DNA from 2 places in the Streptomyces sp. NPDC047917 genome. Region 2 is predicted to be linked to the other one. Evidence: riboswitches for the same ligand, from Rfam matches in the RefSeq annotation. Region 2 holds a riboswitch; the other holds the start of a gene.

The links. A riboswitch is a leader RNA that binds a small molecule or an ion and turns the genes downstream of it on or off. The one in region 2 is predicted to bind thiamine pyrophosphate.
Region 1: it holds a riboswitch for thiamine pyrophosphate, as region 2 does, so the genes downstream of both, thiO (glycine oxidase ThiO) here and thiC (phosphomethylpyrimidine synthase ThiC) in region 2, are expected to answer to the same signal.

What each region holds. Positions count from the first base shown of each region.
Region 1 is NZ_JBIDCA010000005.1:379,195-386,508, forward strand. It holds gene ACGF8B_RS14505 (NAD(P)/FAD-dependent oxidoreductase) at 1-771, opposite strand, end outside; TPP riboswitch at 979-1,091, shown strand; gene thiO (glycine oxidase ThiO) at 1,089-2,273, shown strand; gene thiS (sulfur carrier protein ThiS) at 2,270-2,488, shown strand; gene ACGF8B_RS14520 (thiazole synthase) at 2,491-3,285, shown strand; gene pknB (Stk1 family PASTA domain-containing Ser/Thr kinase) at 3,398-5,302, shown strand; gene ACGF8B_RS14530 (deoxyribonuclease IV) at 5,309-6,187, shown strand; gene ACGF8B_RS14535 (DUF4396 domain-containing protein) at 6,258-6,782, shown strand; gene ACGF8B_RS14540 (sulfite oxidase-like oxidoreductase) at 6,838-7,314, opposite strand, start outside.
Region 2 is NZ_JBIDCA010000001.1:263,556-270,869, forward strand. It holds gene ACGF8B_RS01110 (LacI family DNA-binding transcriptional regulator) at 1-622, shown strand, start outside; gene ACGF8B_RS01115 (metallophosphoesterase) at 781-1,854, shown strand; gene ACGF8B_RS01120 (hypothetical protein) at 2,037-2,861, shown strand; gene ACGF8B_RS01125 (hypothetical protein) at 2,915-4,237, shown strand; gene thiC (phosphomethylpyrimidine synthase ThiC) at 4,248-6,056, opposite strand; TPP riboswitch at 6,049-6,182, opposite strand; gene ACGF8B_RS01135 (YibE/F family protein) at 6,253-7,314, shown strand, end outside.

The DNA of each region.
Region 1 (7,314 bases), on a different contig from region 2:
GAGCGCGATGCCCGAACCGGCCAGCCAGCCGGTGGCGGGGCGGGCGCCGATTCCGACGACGACCGCTCCGGCCGGGACGGTACGCCCGTCCGCGAGGACCACCCGGCCCGGCTCGATGCGCTCGACCCGGGCCCCGGTGAGGAGTTCGGCGCCGGTCTGCGCGTACCAGGCGGCCATCGGGGCGGCGACCTCCGCGGGCATGGCGCCCGCCAGGGGCCGGTCGGCGGCCTCGACGACGGTGACCGCGCAGCCGGCGGCGCGGGCCGCGGTGGCGAACTCGGCGCCGATCCAGCCCGCGCCGACGACCACGACGCCGTGCTGCTCGTCGAGGACCGGCCGCAGCCGTGCCGCGTCGTCGAGGGTGCGCAGCAGATGGACGCCGGGAACGCCCTCGGTGCCGGGCAGGACGACCGGTTCGGCACCGGTCGCGATCACCAGGGCGTCGTAGGGAACGGGCCCTTCCGGGGTGTCCAGTTCGTGCGCGTCCGGCCGGACACCGGTCACCTCACGCCCCAGGTGCAGCTCGATCTCCAGCGCCTCGAAGTCGATGTCGAAGGCGGAGTCCTCGGCCTTGCCGAGCAGCACCGCCTTGGACAGCGGGGGGCGGTCGTAGGGCTGGTGCGGTTCCGCGCCGATCAGGGTGACGGGGCCGGTGAAGCCCTGTTCCCGCAGGGCCACCGCGGTCTGCACCCCGGCCATGCCCGCGCCGACGACGACGACGCGGCGTCCTGTCCGCCGGTCCGGCTGCTCTGACTGCTGCTGATCGCTCACCCGTACACCATAAGCACCTGATTGATCGTCAGGAAAGGGTGGGTTGCCCGACCCTGCTCGTCCCGCCGCCCTGCCGCGGCTCCCGCTCCCACCACTTGTCCGGCCGGATCCGGCCGTCCTCCCGGTGCGGGCGATGACGTCGGGCGGGCGGGCCGTGTGACAGCTCCCGCACCGGTCCGGTGGGGGCGGGGTTTAGGGTGGCCGACGTAAGACACTCGCGGGAGCCCGGACGCACCGGGCTGAGAGGGAGGCTGGGCGGCCTCCGACCGTACGAACCTGATCCGGGTCATGCCGGCGAAGGGAGGGGCTGGAAGCCCATGCGTTCTTCTCGGAACGGGAACGGATCCGATGTCCTCGTCATCGGGGGCGGGATCATCGGCCTGGTGACGGCCTGGCGGGCCGCTCAGCGCGGACTGCGTACGGCGGTGGCCGACCCCGAACCGGGTGGCGGCGCCGCCCGGGTGGCGGCCGGCATGCTGGCCGCCGTCACCGAACTCCACTACGGCGAACAGCTGCTGCTGGGCCTCAACGTCGCCTCGGCCGCCCGCTATCCGGCCTTCGTGGCCGAGCTGGAAGAGGCGAGCGGCCAGGAGACCGGCTTTCGCACCTGCGGCACGCTGGCCGTCGCGCTGGACTCCGACGACCGTGCCCATCTGCGGGATCTGCATGCCCTCCAGCAGCGTTCGGGCCTCGAATCGGAGTGGCTCACCGGCCGTGAGTGCCGTCGGCTGGAGCCGATGCTCGCGCCGGGCGTCCGGGGCGGCCTGCGGGTCGACGGCGACCACCAGATCGATCCCCGCCGGCTGGCCGCCGCCCTGCTGACCGCCTGTGAACGGGCCGGGGTGGTCTTCCACCGCGGCTGGGTGGAGCGGCTGGGCGTGGTGGGCGGCAGGGCCTCCGGGGCGGTGCTCGCCGGAGGTACGGAGCTGGCCGCCGACCAGGTCGTGCTCGCCGCGGGGAGCCTCAGCGGGCGGCTGCCCGGGCTGCCGGACGAGGTGGTGCCACCGGTCCGGCCGGTGAAGGGCCAGGTGGTGCGGCTGACCGTGCCCGCCGGGTACGCGCCGTTCCTGAGCCGGACGATCCGGGCAGTGGTCCGGGGCGGCCACGTCTACCTCGTACCGCGCGAGAACGGCGAGCTGGTCGTCGGTGCCACCAGCGAGGAGATGGGCTGGGACACCGCGGTCACCGCGGGCGGGGTCTACGAGCTGCTGCGCGACGCCCACGAGCTGGTCCCCGGCATCACCGAACTGCCGCTCACCGAGACCCTGGCCGGCCTGCGCCCCGCCTCCCCCGACAACGCCCCGCTGCTGGGCCCCACCGCCCTGCCCGGCCTCCACCTCGCCACCGGCCACCACCGCAACGGGGTGCTGCTCACCCCCATCACCGGCGACGTCATGGCGGAGTTCCTCACCGGCGGCGAGCCGCCCGAGCCGGCCCGCCCCTTCACCCCGCACCGTTTCGCCTCCGCCACCGCCTCCGTACGTCAGGAGCAGCCCGCATGACCGAGTCCGCACCGCCCACCGTGTCCGTGAACGGCGAGGCCCGTCCGGTCGCCGCCGGCACCACCCTGGCATCGCTCGTCGCCTCGCTCACCACCGCGCACACCGGTGTCGCGGCCGCCGTCAACGAGACCGTCGTACCGCGCGGCCGGTGGTCCACCGCCGTGCTCCGTGACGGCGACCGCGTCGAGGTCCTGACCGCCGTCCAGGGAGGCTGACCGTGTCCGACGACCTCTTCACCCTCGGCGGCACCGCGTTCGGCTCCCGGCTGATCATGGGTACGGGCGGGGCGGCCGGCCTCGACGTGCTGGAGCGCTCGCTGACCGCCTCCGGCACCGAGCTGACCACCGTCGCGATGCGCCGCCTCGACCCGACCGTCCAGGGCTCGGTGCTCTCCGTCCTGAAGCGGCTCTCCATCCGCGTGCTGCCGAACACGGCGGGGTGCTTCACCGCGGGTGAGGCCGTGCTGACCGCCCGGCTGGCCCGCGAGGCGCTCGGCACCGACTGGATCAAGCTGGAGGTGGTGGCGGACGAGCGGACCCTGCTGCCCGATCCGATCGAGCTGCTGGACGCCGCGGAGATCCTGGTGGACGACGGCTTCACCGTGCTGCCGTACACCAATGACGACCCGGTGCTGGCGCGCCGGCTCCAGGACGTGGGGTGCGCGGCGGTGATGCCGCTCGGCTCCCCCATCGGCTCCGGGCTCGGCATCCGCAATCCGCACAACTTCCGGCTGATCGTCGAACAGGCCCGGGTGCCGGTGATCCTGGACGCGGGCGCCGGGACGGCCTCCGACGCGGCGCTCGCGATGGAGCTGGGGTGTGCGGCGGTGATGCTGGCGTCCGCGGTGACCCGGGCCCAGGAGCCCGAGCTGATGGCGGCGGCGATGCGTCACGCGGTGGAGGGCGGGCGGCTGGCGTACCGGGCCGGCCGGATTCCGCGCCGCCACTTCGCCGAGGCGTCGTCGCCGGTGGAGGGGCGGGCGGTGCTGGACCCGGAGCGCCCGGCCTTCTGAGCCGCCGGTACGGCGGTGGAACGCGTGTTCCTGTCACGGCTCGGCTTCAGTACGGCCCCGGGACCGCCCCGGCCCGTGGGTCGTGTCCGTGGCGGCTCGTAGACTCGCCTGCGTGGATACGACCCTCCAGGACCCTCTTGTCGGGCAGCTGCTCGACGGCCGCTACCGCGTCGATGCCCGCATCGCCGTGGGCGGCATGGCCACGGTCTACCGGGCCGTGGACACCCGGCTGGACCGGGTGCTCGCCCTCAAGGTGATGCACCCGGCGCTGGCGACCGACGCCTCGTTCGTCGAGCGCTTCATCCGCGAGGCCAAGTCGGTGGCCCGGCTCGCGCACCCCAATGTGGTCGCGGTCTTCGACCAGGGCGCCCAGGGGCAGTACGTCTACCTGGCGATGGAGTACGTCGCGGGCTGCACGCTGCGCGACGTGCTGCGCGATCGCGGCGCCCTCCAGCCGAGGGCCGCGCTGGACATCCTGGAGCCGGTCCTCGCCGCGCTCGGCGCCGCACACCGGGCGGGGTTCGTGCACCGCGACATGAAGCCGGAGAACGTCCTGATAGGGGACGACGGCCGGGTCAAGGTGGCCGACTTCGGCCTCGTGCGCGCGGTGGGCACCGTCACCAACACCACCGGGTCCCTCCTGGGCACGGTCTCCTATCTCGCCCCCGAGCAGATAGAGAACGGCACGGCGGACACCCGCACCGACGTGTACGCCTGCGGCGTCGTGCTGTACGAGATGCTGACCGGCTCCAAGCCGCACGGCGGCGACACCGCCGCCCAGGTGCTCTACCAGCACCTCAACGAGCCCGTTCCGGCGCCGTCGGCCGCCGTCCCGGGGCTCCCGGCCGGGCTGGACGACCTGGTGGCGAGCGCCACCGCCCGCAATCCCGAGGGCCGCCCGTTCGACGCGGTGGCGCTGCTCGCCGAGACCCGTGCGGCCCGCTCCGGCCTCACCGACGCCCAGCTGGACGCCGTGCCGCCGCAGGCCACCGCCGAGACGCACGACGCCGCCGAGGACCGCACCAGCGTGATCCCGCGGCTGCTCCCGGCCGGCCAGGGCGTCTCGCACCACACCAGTCGGCTGGAGGTGCCCCCGCCCACCGCGCCGCAGGACCGGCGCCGCCGCGGTCCGCGGCGCTCGGTGGTCGCCGTGGTCGTCGGCGTGCTGCTGGCGCTGGGGATCGGCACCGGTGTCTGGTACATCAACTCCGGGCAGTTCACCCAGGTCCCCCTGCTGCTCGGCCAGACCGAGAAGGACGCCCGGCAGCGGCTCTCGAAGGCCGGCCTGGAGCTCAAGGGCGTCGAGCGGGCGTACAGCGACACCGTGGACCGCGGCAAGGTCATCAGCAGCGATCCGGGGTCCGGCGAACGCGTCAGGGGCAACGACGCGGTGAAGCTCGTCGTCTCGCGCGGCCCCGAGATCGTGAAGGTGCCCGACGTCCGGGACCTCTCGCTCGCCGACGCCAGGCGTGAGCTGAAGAAGGCCGGCCTGGTACCGGGCATGGTCACCAAGGAGTTCAGCGACGGGACGGTCCGGGGCGACGTGATCCGTACGGACCCGGCGGCGGGCACCGAGCGCCACCCGGACTCGGCGGTCGCCCTCCATGTCAGCAAGGGCGCCCCGGTGGACGTCCCGGACGTCAGCGGGCTGTCCGTCGCGGACGCCACCGCCACGCTGGCGGACGAGGGGCTCAAGGCCAAGGTGCTGCCCGGCCGGGTCCATTCCCCCGAGGACGCGGGCGACATCGCCCGGCAGTCGCCGGGCGCGGGTGCCGAGGCCGCCGAGGGCGACACCATCGAGCTCACGGTCTCCGACGGGCCGCGGATGATCGACGTCCCCGACGTCACCGGGAAGGACGTCGACGAAGCCACCAGCGAGCTGAAGGACGCGGGCTTCGAGGTCAAGGTCGACCGTCCGTTCCTGTCCTTCAGCGACACCGTCGCGAGCCAGTCCGTCGACGGCGGCGAGCAGGCCGCCGAGGGCAGCACCATCACCATCAAGACCAAGGGACTCTAGATCCATATGCGCAACCCAGTCGGCGGCCACATCCCGGTGGCCGGCGGCCTCGCCAAGGTCGGCCTCCCCTACGCCCGCGAGATGGGGGCGGAGGCCGTCCAGGTCTTCGTCGCCAATCCGCGCGGCTGGGCGACCCCGGTCGGAAGTCCGGCCCAGGACGAGCGGTTCCGCGCCGAGTGCGCCGCCGCGTCCATGCCGGCGTACGTGCACGCCCCGTATCTGATCAACTTCGGATCGCACACCGGGGCGACCGTGGAGAAGTCGGTGGACTCGCTGCGCCACTCGCTGCGCCGGGCCCGCGAGATCGGCGCCCTGGGCGTCGTGGTGCACACCGGGTCGGCGACCGGCGGGCGGCCGCGCGAGCAGGCCCTCGCGCAGGTGCGCACGCACATGCGGCCGCTGCTGGACGAGCTGACGCACGACGACGACCCGTATCTGCTGCTGGAGTCGACCGCCGGGCAGGGGTTCTCGCTCTGCTCGCGGACCTGGGACTTCGGCCCGTACTTCGACGCGCTCGACGCCCATCCCAGGCTCGGCATCTGCCTCGACACCTGCCACATCTACGCGGCGGGCCACGACCTGACCGGGCCGGTGGGCATGCGGCAGACCCTGGACCAGCTGGTGGCGACGGTCGGCGAGGGCCGGCTGAAACTGATCCACGCCAATGACTCCAAGGACGTGGTGGGAGCCCACAAGGACCGGCACGAGAACATCGGCGCCGGGCACATCGGCGAGGAACCCTTCCGCGAGCTCTTCTCGCACCCGGCGACCGAAGGCGTACCGCTGATCATCGAGACGCCGGGCGGCAAGGAAGGCCACGCGGCGGATGTGGCGCGGCTGAAGGGGCTGCGCGACCTGGACCGACGGAGCTCCCCGACCCATTGAGGAATACCCCAGGGGGGTATACGGTTCCTGCTGTCGGCAGGAACCGTTACTCGACGTCCGGGGGTTCACCATGCAGCACGGCACACACCACGAACACGACGGCCGGCCCGTCAGCCATGCGGATCACGCCGCACACACCACCTCCCATCACCCCGGCGGGGTCGGCTGGTCCATGGCCGCCAGGGCCACGCTGCACTGCCTCACCGGCTGCGCCATCGGCGAGATCCTCGGCATGGTGATCGGCACGGCGCTCGGCTGGGGCAACACGGAGACGATGGTCCTCGCGATCGTCCTGGCCTTCTTCTTCGGCTACTCGCTGACCCTGCGCTCCGTCCTGAAGGCCGGCGTCGACTTCCGTACGGCGCTGAGAGTCGCCTTCGCCGCCGACACCCTGTCCATCGCGGTGATGGAGCTGATCGACAACGGCGTGATCGCGCTGTGGCCGGGCGCCATGGACGCCACACTCGCCGACACGCTGTTCTGGGGCGCCCTCGCGATCTCGCTCGCCGTCGCCTTCGTCGTCACCACACCGGTCAACAAGTGGATGATCGGCCGGGGCAAGGGGCACGCGGTGGTGCACCAGTACCACCACTGAGGAGCGCCACGGGGCCGGACGGGACGGGACGGACCGGCCCCGGGAGCCGCCGGGATCAGAGCTCGGGGCCGTCCCCGGGCTCTTCCTGGTAGGAGTACCGCTGCTCGCTCCACGGGTCACCGATGTTGTGGTACCCGCGCTCCTCCCAGAAGCCCCGGCGGTCGGCCGTCATGTACTCGACGCCCCGGACCCACTTGGGCCCCTTCCAGGCGTAGAGGTGCGGCACGACGAGGCGGAGCGGGAATCCGTGCTCGGCGGTGAGCAGTTCCCCGCCCTTGTGGGTGGCGAAAAGTGTTCGGTCCGAGGCGAAGTCGGAGAGCCGCAGATTCGAGCTGAATCCATACTCGGCCCAGACCATCACATGGGTGACGTTCGGCGCGGGCGGCGCGAGTTCCAGAACCGTACGGGCGAGGACTCCGCCCCATTCGGCACCGATCATGCTGAATTTGGTGACGCAATGCAGGTCGGCGACGACCGAGGCGAACGGCAGCACCGAGAATTCCTGATGGTTCCAGCAGTGCTTCTCGCCGTC
Region 2 (7,314 bases):
CGTCTCGGACGGACGCCCGGCCGGAACGCTCCCGGTCACCGCCTGGGTCGACAACGACCACCGGGCCGCCGTGCTCGACCTGCTCGACCATCTCGCCGCCGCCGGGGCACGCCGCATCGGCCTGCTCACCGGCACCACCACCGACACGTACACCCGCCTCTCCACCACCGCGTACCTCCACTGGTGCGAGCGCGTGGGCCAGGACCCGGTGTACGAGTCCTACCCAGCCCACGACCCCTGCGCGGGCGCGGTCGCCGCCGACCGGCTGCTCGCCCGCCCCGACCGCCCCGACGCCGTCTACGGGCTCTTCGATCCCAACGGGACCGATCTGCTGGCGGCGGCCCGTCGGTACGGCCTGCGCGTCCCCGAGGACCTGCTGCTGGTCTGTTGCAGCGAGTCCACCGTGTACGCGACGACCGAGCCCCCCATCACCACCCTCTCGCTCAAGCCGCGCAGGATCGGCACCGCGGTCGTCCAGCTCCTGATCGACGCCATCGAGGGCGTGGACCACGACGGACCGGTGGAGCAGGTCATACCGACCGAACTCATCGTGCGGACCTCCTCGCAACGCCGTCCACCCCGCACGACGGTCAGCGCGCCCCGCTCTCCGGCAGGGGATTGATCAGTAGATTTCGGACCAAACGGCCGGTGAACCCGACGTGCGTCCGGATTCACCACCCCTGGTGCGTCACAGAGCACGATCCGCATTCCTATGATGGGCGCACGACACCGCGGACCGCCCCGACCAGCAGGGCCCGTCAGGTGTACGGCGGCGCGACGGTGGTGGAGGGGTCGATGACACAGGGGGCCGGTCAGGAACCCGTGGTGCGGACGGCGACGTTGCGCGACTTCCGCGTACCGCCCTATGCCCAGAGCCCGGTGCCGCCGCCTTCGGCGCACCCGGGCAACGCCGTCCCCGGCGACGTGCCGCCGGACGGGTACACGCCCACCGCGCGCGATCTTCCGGTGATCAACCGCGGTGACACCGTGGAGGTCCCGACGGTCCCCGACCCGCTCCCCGCCCCGGAGCAGGGCCGTGGGCCGCTGTATGTCGTCGGTGACGTCCACGGCTATCTGGACGAGCTCCACGCCGCCCTCGCCGAGCAGGGCCTCATCGACGCCGAGGGCAAGTGGTCGGCGGGCAACGCCCGGCTCTGGTTCCTCGGCGACTTCACCGACCGGGGCCCGGACGGCATCGGAGTCATCGACCTCGTGATGCGCCTGTCCGCCGAGGCAGCGGCCGCCGGCGGCTACTGCAAGGCCCTGATGGGCAATCACGAGCTGCTGCTCCTCGGCGCCAAGCGCTTCAACGACACCCCGGTCAACTCCGGTGCGGGCACCGCCACCTTCCAGGCGGCCTGGCTGCTCAACGGCGGCCAGAAGAACGACATGGAGCGCCTCCAGGACGTCCACCTCCAGTGGATGTCCCGGCTCGACGCGGTCGTCGAGGAGGACGGGCATCTGCTGATGCACTCCGACACGACGGCGTACCTCGAATACGGCAGCACGATCGAGGACGTCAACGACACCGTGCACGCCATTCTCACGCGCAACGACGCCGATGAGTGCTGGGACCTCTTCCGGAAGCTCACCAAGCGGTTCGCCTTCCGCGACGAGTCGGGTCCGCAGGCCGTCCGGGAACTGATGGCGGCCTACGGCGGACAGCGCATCGTCCATGGTCACAGCCCCATTCCGTACCTCCTGGGCGAGGTCGGCTCGGAGGACGGCGAGGACGGTTCCGGCCCCGTGGTCGAGGGTCCGCACGTGTACGCGGACGGGCTCGCCATCGCCATGGACGGCGGAGTGACCATGGCCGGAAAGCTACTGGTCGTCCAACTGCCTCTGCATGACTGACGCACTTCCGGGAAGACGGTCCCACGACCTGACCACGCCGACCGCTGGGCCTATTTACGGAAACCCCCTGTCACCCCGTGCCGTGGGCGCTCTACCATCGGCGTATCAGTAGCAGGCTCTCCTCCGTTTCCGCCCAACTGCTCGCGTTCAGCGGGCACTCAGGCCCGACGGAGCATCGGGGGATGCACATGAACAGCGCTCCGCACCTGCTGGCCGAGGACCGACCCGAGTACGAGCGGATCCTCGACGACGCACTGCGTCATGCCCATGAACGGCCGGATCTGGCCGCGGTCGGCGAACGGCTCAATGCCGTGCAGCTTCGCACCATGGCACTGGACGCCACCGAGCTGATCACCGCGACGGCCGCCACCGAGTACAAGCACTACGTGGAGGCCCGCGAGGAACTCCGCGGCCCCGCCGACGGGACGGACGAGGAGGCGAGCCCCGGCCCGGGAACGGGCCGTTCGCATCAGTCGGGCGCCGGCATAGGAGCCGTCGTCACGGTCCTGGCACCGGTGCTCGCCGGTACCGCGGCGTTCATATTCCTGCTGGCCGGCTATCTGCTGAGGCTGCTCGACCCGGCGCCGTCCTTCGCCTCCACCATGGTCTCGGCGGGCTGGTTCTTCGCCGCGGTCACGGCCGCCGCGATCCTGGTCGCCGCCGTCGGGCTGCTCATCACGGCACTGCGCAACGGATCGGCGGCCCAGCCCGTCGAGGACGACGAGGAGGAGCTCCCGGAGGACGTGGCGCGGGCCAGGGAGGCTTGGCGTCACGCCCTGCTGGAACGCGGCATCCTGCCGTTCCTGCGGGACGCGCTCGCCGATCCCGACGCCGCTCCCGCCTCGCGCACCCCGGTCCGCTCCGCGAACCGCATCCCGAAGATCGGCTACAGCCCGCCGGACTTCTCCAGCCCGGACAACGGCCCGTCGGCAGGCCCCCGGCCGACGTTCACCTCACCGGACTTCACCAGCCCCGACTTCGGCGGTCCCGAGCACGAACCGGACTGACCCGACCGGTGCCCGGTCGCCGCCCCGGAAGCGCGAGCCTCCGGGGCGGCGACGTGTCCGGACCGGTCCGCGGCCGGCAGCCGGATCCGGTCGCCGCGAACTCCTTGGACTTCTCCGCCGTACCCGCCTCGATCTCCGACTGCGGACCGCCGTGCTCGCGCCGGATGCCCTGGGAGATCTTCATCGAGCAGAAGGGCGGACAGCACTGGCCCGGCGCCTCCCTCTCCGGTGTGACGTCCTACTATGCGTCAGTCCTCCGGCGGATCCGGATCATCGTGCGGCAAGGAAGGTCCATGCGCCTGTCCAGCTACGTCAAGAAGGCCGCCATGGGCGCGGCGGCGATACCCCTCCTCGCCGGGTGCACAGGGGAACAAGGTGCGGGCGGGGCCGTGGAGCGAGCCGAGAAGAGGCCTGCGTCCTGGACGGACCTGCCGGTGCGGACAGGTGCACGGGACGTCGTCCACACGGACACCGACCACCGGTCGTACGAGGTCAGGCTCACGGTCAAGAGCCTGGTCCGGGGCTCGGAGGAGGACATGCGGGGGGCGCGCGTGGACAAGGAGCTGAAGGGCACGGTCCCCCACTACCTCACCTTCGAGGTCACCAACACCGGTCGGGAGAGGATCCCCGCTGCCTACATGGTCGACAGCGACTTCACACTGAACGGCACCGACTGGGCAAGCGGGGAAAAGGTCCACGTCAGCGGCGGCAGGCCGGGCGGGGTCGACCTGCCCTGCGCCGACGCCGCGCCGAACTCGCTGGCGCCCGACGACTCGTACAACACCTGCGTGACCTACGCGCTGCCCGAGGGCGTCGGCGTGCTGTCGCTGACGCACCACGCCGACGGCTACCTCGACGAGGGCGGAGCGGTCGCCATCTGGCCCGTCGAGGGCGGCCTCAAGGCGGCGTCCGCCGGGCTGGCGGAGCCGGGCGACATCGTCCGCGTCCGGTGGGACGCCCGCGAGGACGGCGTCCTCGAACTGCCCGCCACGCTGGTCTCCGTACGCCGGGGCAGCGCGGGCGACCTCGCGGGCCTGGACCTCGACCTCAACGAGAGCGAGCGGCACGGCGTCCCGTACTACGTGTCGGTCACCTACACCAACACCGGTCCGAAAGACCTCTACACCAACCAGGCCGACCGCGTCCGCCTGCTCACCGAGGGCGGTCGACAGATACGGGGTAAGACCCCCTTCGTCCTCGACACGAAGATCCCCGGCTGTCCGTCCGACTGGGTCGCCCGGACGATACCGCCGGGCGACAGCGTGACGGAGTGCAGCATCCACCTGGTGACGGACGACGGCGACAAGCCGTTCGCGGTGGGTTTCGCGGAGGCGGGCCGGCCGGGACTGGTGGCCTGGCGGGCCCCCCTCCGCTGAGGCGGCCGGGTCAGTCGGCCGTCCTGCCGCCCGTCTCCGCGAGCGGCAGGTACACACGGTTGCCTGCTGCCGCGAACTCCTTCGACTTCTCCAGCATCCCGGCCTCGATCTCTTCGGGCGTCGAGCCGGCGTCGCCGCCGAACTGCTCTGTGATGCTCCTGCTGATCTTCATCGAACAGAACTTCGGACCGCACATGGAACAGAAGTGCGCCGTCTTCGCCGGCTCGGCCGGCAGCGTCTCGTCGTGGAACTCCCGTGCGGTGTCCGGGTCGAGGGCCAGGTTGAACTGGTCCTCCCAGCGGAACTCGAACCGGGCGTCGGAGAGCGCGTCGTCCCAGTCCTGTGCCCCGGGGTGCCCCTTGGCGAGGTCCGCCGCGTGCGCCGCGATCTTGTAGGTGATGACGCCGGTCTTCACATCGTCCCGGTTGGGCAGGCCCAGGTGCTCCTTCGGCGTGACGTAGCAGAGCATCGCCGTACCCCACCACGCGATCATCGCCGCGCCGATGCCGGAGGTGATGTGGTCGTACGCCGGCGCGACATCGGTGGTCAGCGGGCCGAGCGTGTAGAACGGCGCCTCCTCGCAGATCTCCTGCTGGAGGTCGATGTTCTCCTTGATCTTGTGCATCGGGACGTGGCCCGGACCCTCGATCATGGTCTGCACACCGAACCGCTTGGCGACCGAGTTCAGCTCGCCGAGCGTGCGCAGTTCGGCGAACTGCGCCGCGTCATTGGCGTCGGCGATCGAGCCGGGACGCAGCCCGTCGCCCAGTGAGTACGTCACGTCGTAGGTCGCGAGGATCTCGCAGAGCTCCTCGAAGTGCTCGTACAGGAACGACTCCTTGTGGTGCGCGAGGCACCAAGCCGCCATGATCGAGCCGCCGCGCGAGACGATTCCGGTCTTGCGGCGGGCGGTCATCGGTACGTACGGCAGGCGCACGCCGGCGTGGACGGTCATGTAGTCGACGCCCTGCTCGGCCTGCTCGATGACCGTGTCCTTGTAGATCTCCCAGGTCAGCTCCTCCGCCCGGCCGTCGACCTTCTCCAGTGCCTGGTAGAGCGGGACGGTGCCGATCGGCACCGGGGAATTGCGCAGAACCCACTCACGGGTGGTGTGAATGTTGCGGCCGGTGGACAGATCCATGACGGTGTCGGCGCCCCAACGCGTCGCCCACGTCATTTTTTCCACCTCCTCCTCGATGGAGGACGTCACCGCGGAGTTGCCGATGTTGGCATTGACCTTCACCAGGAACCGCTTGCCGATGATCATCGGCTCAATCTCCGGGTGGTTGACGTTGGCGGGCAGCACGGCCCGGCCGGCCGCGATCTCCTCGCGCACCACCTCGGGCTCGACGTTCTCCCGGATGGCCACGTACTCCATCTCCGGGGTGATCTCGCCCCGGCGGGCGTACGCGAGCTGGGTCACCGGCTGTCCGTCCCGGCTGCGGCGCGGCAGCCGCGGTCGGCCGGGGAAGACCGCGTCGAGGTTGCGCAGCCCGCCACGCGGCGAGGTGTGCTTGAGCCCGTCGTCCTCGGGGCGGGCGGGGCGGCCCGGGTACTCCTCGGTGTCGCCGCGGGCGATGATCCAGTTCTCCCGCAGCGGTGCGAGCCCGCGACGGACATCGGTCTCGACGGTGGGATCGGTGTACGGACCCGACGTGTCGTACAGCGTCACGTCCTTGCCGTTGGTGAGGTGCACCTGACGGACCGGCACCTGGAGGTCCGGGCGCGAGCCCCGGACGTACCCCTTGTGCCAGCCGGTGGACTTCCCGGCCTCGTCGCTCTGGTTCGAGGCAGGCGTGCGTGCGTCCGATGTGGTCATGAGACCTACTCCCTACGCCGGCATTACCCGGTAACAGGTTCGGCGGTCGGCGCAGCCTGTCCCGTACGGACGTACGGAGATCAGCGCCCTCTCAGCCCGGTGCTCCGAGCTCCCGCGTGTGCAAAGGTTCCTCCACGCTAGCGCCCCGTCCCGCCTGCTGAACAGTGGGCCCGTCCCTTCTTGCGATGATCGGCCGGTGACGTCCCCCCGAATCGACCACGAACCACAGAGCCATCAGCACGGCCACTCGCACAGCCATGGCCCTGCCGCACCCGTCTCCACGCACCTGCGCAAAGTCATCGCGGCCGTACTGATCCCGTTCGCCACCGCCGTCGTCGTCGGTCTGGTGGCCCTCTGGCCGGGGGGTGCACCGCCGCACGAACGGACCGGCGTCGGATTCGACCGGCAGACCCAGCAGGGAAAGGTGGTGAACATCGTCAAGGTGGACTGCAAGGAGGTGAACGCGGCCCGGACGCCCATCGACGGAGGCACCACGCCTCCGTCGGAAAGCGGGCAGGGGCTGTGCAAGAAGGCCAGGATCGAGGTGACGACCGGTCATGACAAGGGCCGGACGTTCATCGAGATCATCCAGCCCGACACACCGCGTCAGCTGCGCGACGGTCAGGGCGTGGTCGTGGCGTACGCCCCCGACGCGCCCCGTGATCTGCAGTACTCGGTGACGGATGTGAACCGGAAGTTCCCGATGGCCCTGCTGGCCGGGATCTTCGCCCTGGTCGTGGTCGCGGTGGGACGCATGCGCGGGGTGATGGCGCTGGTCGCGCTCGCGGTCTCGTTCGCCGTGCTGACCCTGTTCATCCTCCCGGCCATTCTCCAGGGCTCGAATCCGCTGCTCGTCGCGGTGGTCGGGGCCGGCGCGATCATGCTGATCGCGCTCTACATGTGCCACGGCCTGACCGCCCGTACCTCGGTCGCGGTGATCGGCACGCTGATCTCGTTGCTGCTGATCGGGCTGCTCGGATCGCTCTTCATCGGCTGGGCGAGCCTGACCGGCAACACCGACGACAACACCGGCCTCATCCATGGCCTGTACCCGCACATCGACATGAGCGGTCTGCTTCTGGCCGGTGTCATCATCGGTTCGCTCGGGGTCCTCGACGATGTGACCGTGACCCAGACATCGGCGGTCTGGGAACTCCACCAGGCGAACCCGACGTTGGGTGTGCGGGGGCTCTACCGGGCGGGGATCAGGATCGGGCGCGACCACATCGCCTCGGTCGTCAATACGCTGGTGCTCGCC